Regions from separate parts of the Gemmobacter fulvus genome, predicted to be linked through region 1. Evidence: riboswitches for the same ligand, from Rfam matches in the RefSeq annotation. Region 1 holds a riboswitch; the other holds the start of a gene.
What was found. A riboswitch is a leader RNA that binds a small molecule or an ion and turns the genes downstream of it on or off. The one in region 1 is predicted to bind cobalamin.
Positions count from the first base shown of each region.

Region 2: linked by a shared signal. The riboswitch ahead of KM031_RS03355 (CbtB domain-containing protein) and the one ahead of KM031_RS19750 (aromatic ring-hydroxylating oxygenase subunit alpha) in region 1 are both predicted to bind cobalamin.

Region 1 is NZ_CP076363.1:269,938-277,739, reverse strand. Features, by position in the region: gene KM031_RS19780 (FecR family protein) at 1-343, shown strand, start outside; gene KM031_RS19775 (glycosyltransferase family 2 protein) at 333-1,010, opposite strand; gene KM031_RS19770 (DedA family protein) at 1,007-1,579, opposite strand; gene KM031_RS19765 (ceramide glucosyltransferase) at 1,589-2,704, opposite strand; gene KM031_RS19760 (UDP-2,3-diacylglucosamine diphosphatase) at 2,704-3,510, opposite strand; gene KM031_RS19755 (hypothetical protein) at 3,780-4,256, shown strand; cobalamin riboswitch at 4,349-4,540, shown strand; gene KM031_RS19750 (aromatic ring-hydroxylating oxygenase subunit alpha) at 4,657-5,895, shown strand; gene KM031_RS19745 (FAD-binding oxidoreductase) at 5,900-6,976, shown strand; gene KM031_RS19740 (CHASE2 domain-containing protein) at 6,973-7,802, opposite strand, start outside.
Region 2 is NZ_CP076361.1:686,019-693,820, reverse strand. Features, by position in the region: gene KM031_RS03385 (sarcosine oxidase subunit beta family protein) at 1-1,048, opposite strand, end outside; gene KM031_RS03380 (DMT family transporter) at 1,145-1,984, opposite strand; gene KM031_RS03375 (trimethylamine N-oxide demethylase) at 2,125-4,491, shown strand; gene KM031_RS03370 (group II truncated hemoglobin) at 4,491-4,871, shown strand; gene cobF (precorrin-6A synthase (deacetylating)) at 4,877-5,632, opposite strand; gene KM031_RS03360 (CbtA family protein) at 5,824-6,588, opposite strand; gene KM031_RS03355 (CbtB domain-containing protein) at 6,605-6,784, opposite strand; cobalamin riboswitch at 6,819-7,040, opposite strand; gene KM031_RS03350 (DUF1636 domain-containing protein) at 7,097-7,432, opposite strand; gene KM031_RS03345 (energy-coupling factor ABC transporter permease) at 7,454-7,802, opposite strand, start outside.

The sequences.
Region 1 (7,802 bases):
CATTGATCGCTTTACCGCCGATCTGGGCGGCGTCATCAGCATCGGCGGGGCCGTGGTCTTTGACCGCCCCGATGATCTGCCCCCGCTGGATCTGACCGTGCAAAGCGCCTTTGCGCAGATCGGCGTGCGCGGCACCCGGTTTTTTGCCGGGCCAAGCCGGGGCACTTACGGCGTGTTCGTGGCACGCGGGCGCGTCGTGGTGCAAGCCGCCGGGGCCAGCCGCACGCTGCTGGCGGGCGAGGGTGTGGATATCGCCAGCGCCGGGGCCGCGCCCTCTGCCGTTGCCCGCTGGGGTGAGGCCCGCATTGCCGAAGCCTTTGCCGGGCTGGGCCTTACACCCTGACGCCGCGCATCCGGAGGATCTGTTGCAGCGCCGTGGGCAGGCCGATGGTGCGGACCATATCGGCCAGCATGGCGGCATCGGCCCAGAGCCCCGCCAGCACGCCGCGCTTCTGCGCCTTGCTGGGGCTCGACACCCCCGGCCAGCGCACCACGGCAAGCCGAAGCCGCTGCCGGATCCAGATCGCGTTCAGAAACACTTCGAAGCCGAATTTCGGCAGGCGGCGCAGCACCTCCCCCTGCCCTGCCAGCAGAGCGCGTGAAAACACCCGCTCGCCCGAGATGTAATCCAGCCCGATCCAGCGCCACAGGCCCGGCGCATTGCCACGCAGGCTGATCGTGGCATCGGCCTGCCCCGACAGCACAGGCGCGGCCAGCGCGGTGACATCCGCCGCCGTCAGCCCGCTCAGGTCGCTGTCGATCAGCATGACGGCATCGTGCTGCGCCGCCGCCAGCCCCACCGCCAAGGCTGCCGTCTTGCCGCGGTTGCCCGGCAGCCGGATCACCCGCACCGGATGGCGCATCGCCATATCTGCCGTGCCGTCCGACGAGCCATCATCTACCACGATCACCTCGGCCAGCAACGGATGAGGGGCCAACACCGCCAGCACCGCGCCGATACGCGCCGCCTCGTTATAGGCCGGAACGATGCAGGACAGGCGCGCCGTCATGATACCACCCGCCGCCGCCACAGCCAGACCAGAACCACCGGCACAATCGCCAACAGCAGCAGAAGCGAGGCATTGGCGATCCAGTCCTCGATCCGGGCATGGGCGTCGCCAAGGCTCCAGCCCAGGGCGGCAAAGACCAGCGATTTGGGCAGCGTCGCCGCCGTGTTCCACAGAAGGAAGGGGACAAAGCGCATCCGCGCCATGCCAGCGGCCACCAGCACGACAGCGCCCGCCGTATGGGTCAGCTTGCCGAGGATCAGCGACGACGCGCCATGATTGCTGAAATGCGTGGCCAGCCGTTCCAGACGCGCCTGCCCCAACCCCAGCCGGGCGCGCAGACGATCCGGCAATGCAGGCAACAGCCCCCGCCCCAGCGCATAAAGCAGCACATCGCCGATCAGATCCGCCACAACCACCATGATCAGCACCGCCCGCAGATCCAGCAGCCCGATCTGGGCCAGCCATGCCGCCACGACCGTGACGATGGGCCCTTCCAGCACCGCTGCGGGCGCGAGGATCCACAGGCCATAGGTGCTGATCAATTGGGTCGCGGCGTCAGGGGTGAACATATGCGCCGCTCATTCTGCCTGCGGGGCAAGGGCGGTGCCGCGCCATTCAAACCCCCGGCTGCGAAAGGTGGCCGCCCAGATCACCGGCATCAGCGCATCGCGCAGCGGCAAGGCGAGCAGATCACGCCCCCCCATCGGCCAGCCCTGCGCCCGCGCCAGCAGCGCCTCGGCCCCATACCAGACCGCCAGATAGACCAGCGCGGGCCACAGCGGCAGATCCGCCAGGGCCAGCGCCGACACCAGCGCCAAGGCCGGGATCAGCGCACCGTTGAGCGGCTCCAGCGCGAACAGGCCCGGGAAACCGTCACGCCGCACCTTGGACCAGCGCAATTGCCGCGCCCAGACCTGCGCGAAGCCGCGCACACCGATGGGTTGGGCAAAGGGGCGCGCCGTCAGCCGCACCCGCAGGCCCAAGCCGCGCACGGCCTTGGTGGCCGCAACATCTTCGGCAAGATTGCGGCCAAGGGCGGGCAAGCCACCTGCCATCTCCAATTGGTCGCGGTGCCAGAACAGCGTTTTGCCCTGCGCAAAACCAACGCCAAGCCGATCCGCCGCCAGTTGCAAGCGGGCCTGATTGGTGTTCAGAAAGGCACATTCCAGCGCGCCCCACAGGCCATCGGGGCGGATGCCCACGGCAGGCGAGGTGACCAGCCCGCACGCGCCCTGTCCACGATCCTCGTGCCACGTCTGCGCCAATTGGCGCAGGTAATCCGGCGGCAGCAGCAGATTGCTGTCGGCCATGGCGACCCATGCGGTATCCCGCGCCTGCCAGCCTTTGACCAGATTGTTCAGCTTCGGGTTGCCGCTGATCCGCGTTTCTCCGATCATCAGACAGGCGCGCACCTGCGGATGCGCCGCGATCAGGCCGCGCACCACCGGCACCGCAGGATCATCCGCCCGCGCCGCACAGAAGATCACCTCATGGTCGGGGTGATCCTGCCGGAACGTCGAGGCCAGCGTTTCGGGATCGAAACGGTCCAGCCCGCACACCGGGCGCAGCAGCAGGATCGGGGTCAATGGTGTATGCGACGATGGCTTCGCAGACCGGGGCAACGCCAGCCAGACGGTCAGCAGATGGGCCAGCAGCATCAGCACCGCAACGCCGCCAAGAACCAGCGCCAGCATTATGCCGCCCCCTCGGCCAGAAGATCGGGCTGGGCTGCGGCCTGCCGCAGAGCTTCGCGCCCGCCCAGCACCGACAGGCGCCCTTCGGCGTCTTCGGCAATCGCTGTGAAACTATCCACCCAATCGCCGCAATTGGCATAGATCAGCCCATGGTCGCCATGCAGCGCCGCCACATGGAAATGGCCGCAGATGACACCATCATGGCCATTGCCCCGCGCCAGCGCGATCAAGCGCCGCTCATGCGCCTTGCCCGCATAGAGCACCGTATTCAGCGCGGTCAGCAGCCATTCGACCGGGCTGCGGTCTTCGGGGCGCAGATTGCGCCGCACCCGGCGCAGCCCGCGATCCGCCGCGCGCAGCAGCCCGTCGATGCGGCTGCCGATACGGGTGCAGATGTGCCAGCGCAACAGTCGCGCGTCACAGATATCGCCATGCAGCACCAGATAACGTCGCCCATCGGCGGCAAGATGCGTCACCGCCTCGGCCAGTTCGGCGGGCAGATCCTGCGCCGCCGGGGCCGTCTGCGGCCCGCGCAGCGGCGCATCGTGATTGCCGATCAGATAGACCAGCCGCGCCCCTTCAGCCGCGCGCTGGCGCAACAGGGCGATGATGCGGTCCTGCGCCGGGCCCCAGGTCAGCGTCAGCGGATGCCAGATGTCGAGGATGTCGCCCACCAGATAGATGGTATCGGCACTGTTCGCTTCCAGAAAGTCGCGGATCAGATCGGCGCGGCAGCCAAGCGCCCCCAGATGCAGGTCAGACAGAAACAGGCTGCGGTGATGCCGGGGGGCTGCGGGACGGGGCATGGGCAAAGCTCACAGAAGGCTGCGGTCGACCCTGTGTCGCATCGCCATGCCACGGTTTTGTGACTGTGATGCTGCAATGCCGCGAAACTGACGCCCGGCAACGGGTCGTGTATTCCGGCACTTGACATTCCATACTGTTTTAGTAAGAAATTATCACCCAGTGTCGACAGGCGGCCACAGAAGCCGAAGGACCGAGGCAGATTCATACACTCGGCACCGCGCGCCCCCTCCCTCGGCTGCGGCGCGGTGCCCTTTGCGCGAGGCCAGACATGACATATTCCACCCGCCAGACCCGCCGCTGCGGCACACCCGGCCCCAGCGAATCGCTGCTGAGCGATGCCGTCTTTGATCTGTTCGAACGGCAATGCCTGGATGTGATGCGGCTTGTCTTCGCCCAGATGGCGCAGAACCTGCCGCCCCTGGTGATGGAGCCGCAAGATGCCGCGCGGGTGCAGTTCGGCCCGATCCAGGGCGACAGGATCTGCGCCGCCGTCGTGCAGATGGTGCATGTCATGGCGATTTCGCGGTCGGACGGGTTCCGCTATTCCAACCCGTTCTGCGCAGGCTGCGCCGCCGTGCTGACCAAGCCCGAACAGCTGCTGTTGCATGTGCTGCATCACACCCGCCGCGCGCAGCCCGGACAGGCCATCGCCCATGCGGTGATGCTGTGTGATTCCCGCCCGGTGGGGCCGCTGATTGACGCTGCGGCAGAGTTGGCACGGCTCGCACCGCCTGCCCGCGCCTGACCCGGCAAATTCCGCCGCCCCGGCATCTGCATCGCTGTCCGGTTTTGGATGCCGCAATGTCGCAATCCGCACATGGTGCCCGTCGCTTTCAGGATAGTTCTGGCTGGCAAGGTGCCGCTGGAAACAGCGGAGAATTGGGAAGCCGGTGCAAAGCCGGCGCTGCCCCCGCAACGGTAACGGGAGAGCGCGACGAAAGCCACTGAGGGGTCCCTTGGGAAGGCGTCGCGCGTGGGTGGAAAGCCCGCTCCCCCAGCCCGGAAACCAGCCTTGCAGGAACGTAACCGCCGGGGGCGGGTTTGCTGTGCTGGCCCTGCGAGGAGGCAGGACGCACCGCACCAACCCCTCGCAACTGAATGATCCGGTCCGGCGCGGGGAGGCGCAGGGCCTAGCGAGGTGCCAAATGCTGAGCCAATCCGAGACCCTCTCGCGCCTTGCTGCGCGTCGCCCCGACTATGCGTTGGAGCAAGCCCTCTATTGTGATCCGGGCGTCTATGCCCTGGACCTTGAGAATGTGTTCTATCGGGAATGGCTGTTTGCCGTGCCTTCGTGCGAGTTGCCCAAGGCGGGGGCCTTTGCCACGCTGCAAGTGGGGGCCTATCCGCTGGTCATCACGCGCGGCAATGATGGCATGATCCGCGCCTTTCACAACGTGTGCCGCCATCGCGGCCAGCGGCTCTGCGCCAAGGAAACCGGCTCCACGCCGAAGCTTGTCTGCCCCTATCACCAGTGGACCTATGATCTGGACGGCAAGCTGCTTTATGCGCGTGACATGCAGGAAGGGTTTGATCCCGCCGCGCATGGGCTGAAAAAGGTGCATTGCGTCGATCTGGGCGGCATGGTGTTCATTTGTCTGGCCGAAGTGCCGCCGCCGATCAGCGATCTGGCGCCCAAGCTGATGTCCTATCTCGCCCCCTCGGGGCTGAAGGATGCCAAGGTCGCGTTTTCGTCGACCATCGTGGAAAACGGCAACTGGAAGCTGGTAATCGAGAACAACCGCGAATGCTACCATTGTGGCGGTTCGCACCCCTCGCTGTGCCGCACCTATTCCGACAATCCGCGCATGACGGCGATGGAAGGCCCGGATTCCGCCAGCCCCGACATTCTGGATCACTGGAAACGCTGCGAAGCGGCCGGTCTGCCGTCGCGCTTTGTGAACCACCCCGACATGCAATGGCGTCTGGCCCGGATCCCGCTGCTGAACAACGCCGAAAGCTATACCATGTCGACCAAGGCCGCCGTGGCCAAACGCATGGGTGCAATGCCATTCAATGATGCGGGCAGCCTGCTGTTCTTCCATTATCCCAACACTTGGAACCATTTCCTTGGTGATCATGCCATCGTGTTCCGCATCCTGCCGATTTCGCCCACCGAAACCGAGGTCACCACCAAATGGCTGGTGCACAAGGATGCGGTGGAAGGCGTGGATTATGATCTGGAAACGCTGACCCGCGTCTGGCTGAACACCAATGACGAGGACCGTCAGGTGGTGGAAGAAAACCAGAAAGGCATCCTGTCGCCCGCCTATGAGCCCGGCCCCTATTCCACCATTCAGGAAGAGGGCGTGATCCAGTTCGTCGACTGGTATTGCAACGTGATGAGCAAACGGCTGGCCCCCAAGCCCGCCTTGGCGGCGGAGTAAGCGCATGGGCAAGAACCGCATGAACTGGTCTGCCGCGCCATGGAATGACAGCGAGCTGCTGGAATGTGCCATGGTGGTGCCGGAGACCGATGATACCGCCACCTTCACCTTCCGCGCGCCCTCGGGCGCGTGGTTCGACTATCAGCCGGGGCAGTTCATCACGCTCGACATTCCTGTGCCCGGCGGCAATGTGCAGCGCACCTATACGATCTCATCGTCGCCCTCGCGCCCGCTGTCGATCTCGATCACCGTCAAGGCGCAGGTCACTTCGATCGGCACGCGCTGGATGCTGGACAACCTGAAACCCGGCATGAAGATCAAGGCCTTTGGCCCTGCCGGGATTTTCAGCTTTCACCGCGCCCCGGCGAAAAAATACCTGTTCATCTCGGCCGGATCGGGCATCACGCCGATGATGTCGATGACGACCTGGGCCTGGGATTCGGGCGAAATGCCCGACATCGTGTTCGTGCATGCCGCCAAACGCCCGTCGGAAATCATCTTTCGGGAACGGCTGGAACAGTTTGCCAACCGCGTGCCCGGATTGCAGCTGCGCTTTACCGTGGAAGAGACCGATGCCTTCCGCGCCTGGCCCGGCTACAAGGGCCGTCTGAGCCAGATCATGCTGGGGCTGATGGCCCCCGATTATCTGGACCGCGAGGTGTTCTGCTGCGGGCCGGAGCCGTTCATGCAGGGGGTGCGCGAAATGCTGACCTCCATCGGCTTCGACATGGCGCATTACCATCAGGAAAGCTTTGGCGCGCCGGTGTCGACCGAGGCCGAGGCCCCGGTGATCAACGATGTGTCGCCCGAAGAAGGTGCCAAGGCCGAGATCACCTTCAGCGCCTCGGGGCTGACTGTGGCCTGCGGCGAAACCGATACCGTGCTGGCGGTGGCGAAACGGTCCGGCCTCAACATTCCTTCGGGCTGCACCTTTGGCCTGTGCGGCACCTGCAAGGTGAAGAAAACCGCAGGCGAGGTGCATATGGTGCACAATGGCGGCATTTCGGATGATGACATTGCCGAAGGTTATATCCTCGCCTGCTGTTCGCATCCGATGGGGCAGATCGCCGTCGAGGTTTAAGGCAGCGTAAATAACGCCAGCCGCCCGAAAGACCGGATCTCCGTCTCGCCCAAGGGGCGGAGATTGCCAACACGCGCCGCCGTGCCCGGCCCGATGCAGATCTGGGTGCCGAAGCTTTTGTTCGCGTCTTGCAGCCGCGCCGCAAGGTTCACCGCATCGCCATGCGCGGTGTAATCAATCTTGCCGCCAAACCCTACATCGCCCAGCACCGCCTGCCCGGTTTCAATACCGATCCTTGTGCGGCCAAAGCCCCCCTGCCCTGCCCGGAACGCCTCGGTCGCGGTGATCAGCTCTGCCGCGCAGGCCAGCGCCGCCTCTGCATGGTCCGGCTGATCCAGCGGCGCGTTGAACAGCGCATGGATCGAATCCCCCACCAGCTTGTCGACCATGCCGCCATGTTTCAGCACGATGGCACAGGTGAGGGTAAAATAGGCATCGAGCGCCGCCACCAGATCACGCGGCCCCAGCGCCCGGGTGGCAAGGCTGAAGCCCTCGATATCGGTGAACAGCGCCGTCACCTCGCGCGCTTCGCCTTCCAGCCGCATCAGGGCGGGCTGTGCCGCAATGCGGCTAACCAAGGCGGGCGGCAAGACCTGCCCCATGCGCAGGCGCAAGGCGCGTTCTGCCCGCGCCGCCGTCACCGCCTTGCCCAGCAGCGCCAGCAGCAGCACCGCGGCTGTGGCCAGCGCCGGGCCCAGCGGATCGAGCAACCAGCCACCCGATATGTAAGCGATGGCGCCGACAGCCCCCCAGAGCACCACCGCCGCCATCCCTGCGGCAGCTCCTCTGCCCGGCGTGCTGCGCCGCATCAGACCAAGACCCAGAA
Region 2 (7,802 bases), on a different replicon from region 1:
GCGAGCCGTCCATCGACATGTCCATGATCCCGCCCCACGAGCGCAGCAGCCGGGCGCGACCGATCATCGGCATCAGGCTCATGCCGCCTTCGGCCACATCCTCGACCACCGGCATGTTGCCCCGCTGGGCGTAAGAGTTGTAACCGTCGATATCGCCGCCGAACACCAGCCCGCCCTTGTCGGACTGGCTGACGTAAAAATGCCCCGCGCCATAGGTGATCACGCCGTCGATCAGCGGTTTCAGACCTTCGGAGACGAAGGCCTGCAGCACATGGGATTCGATGGGCAGGCGCATGCCGACATGCGACATGACGCGCGACGAATTGCCCGCCACCGCCACGCCCACCTTTTTCGCGCCGATGAACCCGCGCGAGGTGTCAACGCCGGTGACGCGGCCATGTTCGGTGCGGATGCCGGTGACTTCGCAATTCTGGATCAGATCGACGCCCCGGCTGTCCGCGCCGCGCGCATAACCCCAGGCCACTGCATCATGACGCACCGTGCCGCCACGCCGCTGCGCAAGGCCGCCCTTGATCGGGAAGCGGGCATTGTCGAAATTCAGGAACGGATACATGGCCTTGACCTGATCCCGATTCAGCAACTCGGCATCCGCGCCATGCAGGATCATCGCATTGCCGCGGCGCGTATAGGCGTCGCGCTGCGCATCGGTGTGATACAGGTTCAGAATGCCGCGCTGGCTGACCATGGCGTTGAAGTTGAAGTCCTGCTCCAGCCCCTCCCACAGTTTCAGGCTGAACTCATAGAAGGGTTCGTTGCCATCCAGCAGATAGTTGGAGCGGATGATCGTGGTATTGCGCCCGACATTGCCGCCGCCAAGATAGCCCTTTTCCAGCACCGCAATGCGCGCCTGCCCGAATTCCTTGGCCAGATAATAGGCCGTGGCCAGACCATGCCCGCCGCCACCGATGATGATGATGTCATAAGCGGCCTGTGGCGCGGGGTCGCGCCACGCTGGTTTCCAGCCCTTGTGGCCTGTCAGGGCCTCTTTGATGACCCTGAACCCCGAATAGTGCCCGCTGCCGAACATCTGACTCTCCGTTATCGTGCTCAGGCGACTATCGCGCCGCGCCGCCATTTGATGCCATTCGTTTCCGACATCGCCCCTTTCGGATCGGACATCGACTCAGGAACCCGCCGCCAGCGTGGCGATGCCCGCAAAAACCAGCGCCAGTCCCGCGCCCTGAACCCGGCCCAGCCGTTCGCCCAGAAACCGCCATGCCAGCAGAATGGTGACAATTCCGAAAATGGCCGAGGTGACGGCGGCATATTCGGGGTTCGGGCGGCTGCCCGAGGCGATGACAAACCCGAGCGCCAGCACATCCAGCGCGCCCATCAGCGCGAGCCAGCGCCAGTGCCGCAGCGCGGGGGCCATTGGGGCGGGCCTGACTTGCAGCGCCAGCAGCACCAGTGCCAGCGCCGTCAGCCGGGCAATCAGCGTGGCGGGCAGTTCGCCGCCCAGCCGTGCCGCCGCCTGCCCGAAGTGAAAGGTCAGCGCAAAGCCCGCCGCCCCCAGCACCGCCCAGAGAATCGCTGCCGCGCGCGGCCCGGATTGCGGGCCGGGTTGCCGTGCGACCAGGGCGATTCCCGCGATGACCATGGCCACCGCCAGCCAGTCGCGCGCCGTCACGCTGCTGCCAGAGGCCAGTGCCAGCGCCAGACTGCCCAAAGGATAGGCACCGCAGATCGGCGCCACCAGCGCCACCGGGCCGATGGCAAAGGCGCGATAGAGGCCCAACGAGGCCAAACTGAACGCCACCCCCGACAGCAGCGCCAACCCGATTGCGGGCACGGATACGCCGCTCCAGCCTTCGATCAGCGTCAAAGGTGCCAGAATTGCCGATCCTGCGGCCAGTGCGACGGCCATAAGCGGCCCGGCGGCGGCTTTCTGGCTGACATGGCGCACGAGAAAATCATGCAGCCCCCAGGCCAGCGCCGCGATCAGTCCGAACAGAAGTGACGTCATGCGCGGCTCCGGTTAAACTGTGATCTGCGCAAATTTCCCAGATGAGGGCTTGCGCGAATTATTCTTCACGTTAAACTTTTTTTCCATAGTAGCAACAGCGCCCGACTGCGCTCCTGTCCGCTTTTTGCCTGGAGGCTCTCATGCTCGACACCTATCCGCAGGTCCGGCCCGGCCCACCGCGCCCCTCGTCTATCCTGACGCCGCTGAATGTGCGGGCGCAAGCGGGGCAGGAGCGTTACGAGGTGCCGGGGGCAGGGGCCTTTCTGATTCCGGTGACGGCGGGCGACCGCCTGACCATTCGCAATGCCGAGGGCGGGCAGGTCTGCGAAGTGCTGGCCGCCGATGCCAAGGGCGCGATTGACGCCGGGGTGATCGGGGCTGTGGCCAATTCCACCGCACCGGGGCTGAAGGCGCTGCTCGGCGGCACCGGGTCCGGCATGGGCGGGCTGCGGCTGGGGCTGACGCGGCGGGGTATTGATCTGGCTCAGGCGGGCGCGGTCGCGCTGTTTGAAACCACCACCCCGGCGGGCACGGAAGAAAGCTTTACCGTTACGCGGGCGGGCGTGGTGGTTGTGGCCGCCCCGGGCCTTGCCATGGCACCGGATGCGCAGGACACCGCGACGCCGCTGATCGTGACGGTGCAGCGCGCGACGGTGCGGCTGATCACCGGCCATGACCTGCCGGACCCGCTGGCCGATCCGGTGCTGGATCTGCGGATCAAATCCGCCACCGCGCAGGCCTATTTCGTCAAGGCGGGCGACTATATTCAGGTTCTGGATGTCGATGGCCGCCAATGCACCGATTTCCAATGCTTTTCCGCCCGCAAGCTCGACAAGGGCATCGAACACGCGCTGGATGTGACCACCTCGCGCACGTTGATGGGGCACGCCTATTCGATGCCGGGCCTGCATGCCAAATACTATGATCAGGACTGGTTGCCGCTGATCGAGGTGGTGCAGGATACCGTGGGGCGGCATGATGCCTTTGCCATGGCTTGCGCCAGCAAATATTATGACGACATCGGTTATCCGGGCCATGTGAACTGCTCGGACAATTTCAACCGCGCGCTGGCCGACCATGGCGTGACGGCGCGGCCGGGCTGGATGGCGGTCAACCTGTTCTTCAACACCAATATCGACGCGCATGGCGTGCTGATCTCGGACGAACCCTGGTCGCGCCCCGGCGATTATGTGCTGTTCCGCGCGCTGACCGATCTGATCTGCGTGTCATCCGCCTGCCCGGACGATACCTCGCCCGCGAATGGCTGGTATCTGAGCGACATCCATGTGCGCACTTATGACGGGGCTGAAAAGTTCAGCCGCGCCATCGCCTATCGACCCACCCCCGATGCGGAGCCGAAAATGACCAAGGAAACTGCCTTCCACACCCGCACGGAGGCTAAGACCCGCCATATGGTGGAATACAAGGGCTATTGGCTGCCGCATGTCTACAGCAGCAATGGCGCGATCGAGGAATATTGGGCCTGCCGCGAAAAGGCGGTGGTGCTGGACCTGTCGCCCCTGCGCAAGTTCGAGGTGACCGGCCCGGATGCCGAGGCGCTGATGCAATATACCCTGACCCGCGACGTGAAGAAGCTGAGCGTCGGGCAGGTGGTCTATTCCGCGATGTGTTATGAACATGGCGGCATGATCGACGATGGCACGCTGTTCCGTCTGGGCAAGGACCAGTTCCGCTGGATCGGCGGCGATGATTACGGCGGGGTCTGGCTGCGCGAACAGGCCGAAAAGCTGGGCTTGCAGGTCATGGTGCGCGCCTCCACCGATCAGCTGCACAATCTTGCGGTGCAGGGGCCGAACAGCCGCGAGATCATGCGCCGCATGATCTGGACAGCGCCGCATCAGCCGACCATCGAGGAGTTGGGCTGGTTCCGCTTCACCGTCGGGCGGCTGGGCGGGCCGGATGGCGCGCCGGTGGTGGTGTCGCGCACCGGCTATACCGGCGAGCTGGGCTTCGAGGTGTTCTGCCACCCGAAAGACGGCGCTGCGGTCTATGATGCGGTCTGGGAACATGGTGCCGATCAGGGGCTGCGCCCGATGGGCCTGGCGGCGCTGGACATGGTGCGCATCGAAGCGGGCCTGATCTTCGCCGGATATGATTTCAGCGACCAGACCGACCCGTTCGAGGCCGGGATCGGCTTTACCGTGCTGCTGAAATCGAAAACCGATGATTTCATCGGTCGCGACGCGCTGATCCGGCGCAAGGAACATGCGATGCACAAGTTTGTCGGGCTCGACATCGACGCCAATGTGGATGTCGGCCATGGCGATTGCATCCATGTGGGGCGCGCGCAGATCGGCGTTGTCACCTCGTCGATGCGTTCGCCGTTGCTGGGCAAGAACATCGCGCTGGCGCGGGTGGATGTGGCCCATGCCGCTGTGGGCACGGCGGTGGAGGTGGGCAAGCTGGACGGCCAGCAGAAGCGCCTGCCTGCGGTGATTGTGCCGCTGAGCCATTACGACCCGAAAAAGACCCGGCCGCAAAGCTGATGGCCAGCCCGCTGGATCATCTGGGCGGAGAGGAGGCGCTGCGGCGCCTCGTCAACCGCTTTTACGATCTGGTGGAAACCGATGCGCAGGGCGCACAGATCATGCGCCTGCATTTTCGTGGCCATGGCCTTGCGCATGTGCGCGAGGAACAGGTGAATTTCCTGTCAGGGTTTCTGGGCGGGCGGCGCTATTACGAGGAAAAACACGGCACGATGGATGTGCGCCTGATGCACAATCATGTGCCGATCCGGGCCGAGGATGCCGAGGACTGGCTGGCGCTGATGGATCGCGCGCTGGTGGACTGCGGCCATTCCGGCCCGCATGTCGAGCGGATCCGCGCGGCCTTTCGCCGGGTCGCGATGATCCTCGTCAACCGCTGAGCGGCTCAGGCCTGCGCGGTGCGGCGCAGCAGATAGATATCCATGATCCAGCCATGTTCGGCCCGCGCCGCCGCGCGCCGTTCAAGGATGCGCGGCCCTGCCTCGGCCAAGGGGCCGCGTTCGGTGATCTGTTCCGGCATGCCGGCAAAGCCTGCCCACCAGATTTCCAACCCGTCTGGCGGCAGGCTCTGGAACGAACATTCGCCATCCAGCATCACGACGCAGGTGTCTGTGCCGGGCGGAAAGCCGTCGTCGCGCAGGCGGCGGCCGGTGGTGATCATCACCGGGCCGTTGATCTCGTTCAGCGGGATGGCATGGGCGGCGGTCAGCGCCTGAATGGAGGTGATGCCGGGCACTACCGTCACTTGCGGCGCAGGGCGTAGCCGGGCCGCGATGCGCAGCGTGCTGTCATAGAGCGACGGATCGCCCCAGACCAGCAGCGCCACACGGCCCGTTGCGCCCAGATGGGCGGCGATTTCGCTGGCCCAGAGCGCTGCAATGGCATCGTGCCAATCCTCCACCCGACGGCGGTAATCGGCGGTGGCCGCATCGCGGACCGGCAGGTCGAAGGTTACGATGCGCGTGGCGGGATTGGTGACAACCTCGGCCACGATGCTGCGGCGCAGATCGGCCAGATCGGCCTTGCCGTCGCCCTTGTGCGGGATCAGGATCAGATCGGCTGCGTTCAGCGCCCGGATCGCCTGACGCGTGAGGTGATCGGGATTTCCGGTGCCGATGCCGATCAGGCTGAGGTCGATCATCTTGCGCTCCGGCTGCTGGGCGTTGGTGTCTGCGGGCTTATGACGCGGAGCGGCCTGTGGCCGCAAGCCCCTGAGGTCACCGGCGCGGCCTTGCGGCCGCTTGGTTCCGCCTGCCCTGCGGGGCAGGCCGCTGCCTCCGGCGGGGATATTTGGGCAAGGTGAATGGGGGACATGCGGCCCCCCATCCGATGTCAGGTGCTGCGGATCTCGCGGTGCCAGACGGTGGCGGCGACCCAGCCGAGCAGCGCCCAGACCACCAGCGCCGTGCCCAGCACGCGGGCCGAAAAGGCCCCGGCCACTTCGGGCGGGGCCACGCCCCAGAACTGGTCGGGATGCGGGGCGCCGATCACATGCGGCAGCGCCAGCAGCGCGCCCGCGAGGCCGAACAGCGCCCAGTGGCGGCCATAGGCCAGGAGGGCGAGCCCGCTGCCGGTGCAGCCGACGGTCAGCCACCACCAGAGCTGTCGCGCGCCCAGTTCGGCGGCGATGGTGCCGGGCAGTTCCGGTGCCAGCCCCATGGCCGGGGCCAGCTGGAAGGTGACAAAGCCGCCGATACCCCAGAGCAGCCCGTCGCGTGCGGTGATCGTTGCACCGAAGCTTTCGGCGAGGCCGAAGCCGGCCGCCAGCAGCAGCGCGTAGGCGGTATAGATCAGCACGGCAAACAGCACGGTCAGCGCATTGCGTTGGACGGCGCCCGGCTCGGCTTCGCTGCCGTGATCATGGGCGGCGGCGCTGCCATGGTCATGCGGTGCGGCGGCGGCGTCTGGTGTGGCATGGGCGTGGCCCGCGCCCTCGGGTGTGGCAGGGGCGGCGTTTTCGAAATGCACCCTTGCGCCGGATTCAAACTCTTCGCCCAGAAGGATATAGTCCTGCACGAATGCGAAATGCAGCAGAGCTGCGAGCAGCCCTACTGCACAGCCAGCGATCAGGGCGCTGGCCACCATGGATTTGATCATCTGTATCTGCGGCGGGTCAGTGGCAGGGGAAGCCGGTCGCGTGGCGCACATCATGTGCCGCGTCATGCAGGGCCGCCGATTGCGCATGGCCTGCGACGAACAGCAGCGCGCCGCCAAGGGCCGCGACAAACACAGCCGCCATCACGGCGGAAGAGGATTTGGTGGCAGTCTTGGCCGTCATCTGCGATTGGGTCATAACGTCTCTCCTTGCCGTCACACCCGACGGCATTCATGTTGCACCGCGCAAGGCCGGTCTCCTGGCTCGCGGGTCAGGGCGGATCTCTGCCTTCCCGGCGCGCGGAGGCGCCAGTGGCATGAAAGAGACCCGCTCGCCGCTGACAGTCGCGGGGGCGGCTGGGGCAGGAGGCGCCGCGTTTGGTCCGCCTCTTCCCCATTCCCGATGAAGTCCGGGTGCTTTGCACCTGATGGACACCTTGCGCCTTCATCTGCGCGCAACGGGGGGCATCGGTCAAGGTGCTTTGCGACAGATGGCAGGCGGGCTGCGACCTCAGCCCGGAATCCGCGCGATGGCCTTGCGGCGCAGCGTGCCGAGCGGCCGGGCATCGGTCAGCGTGCCATCCGGGCTGGCGGCATAGAGCCGGGCAAAGGTGAGAAGGTCGGGCAGATCGGCCTCGGTCAGATCGCCGAACAGATAGGCGGTCTTGCCGGGGGCGCGGAAGGCCAGCGTCGAGGCGCGGGTGCAGCCCGACATGCAGTCCACCGTCGCGATCTGCGCGGCAATGCCCGCCTGATCCAGCGCCGCCCCCAGTGGGGTGGCAAAGCCGGACCGGCCTAGCGGGCAAGAAGTGCAGAGGGTGATCTTCATCGCGCAAAGGGGCGGCACTGGGGGTGCCGCCCTGTCATCTCAGGCGGCGTTGTGCAGGCGCGGCGTGACAAGGCCTGAGCCTGCCAGCCCGCGCATGGCCTTGGCTGCGGCCAGCACAGCCAGATCCACCAGCGGTTCCACCACGATCACCAGCATATAGGCAGCGCCGAAGGTGCCGACCGAGGCCAGGCTTTCGGTCGAGATGCCGGTGCCGGTAAAGGCCCAGAACGCCACCCAGGCCACGATGCCCGCCTGATAGGCGGTCGAGAGGGCCAGCGTCTGGCCATAGCTCAGGTCCACATAGGCGGTGCCGGGGGCGATGATGCGTTTGGCAAGTGCTGCAATGGCGAACAGCGGCACCAGCAGCGTGGTGACATTCATGCCATAT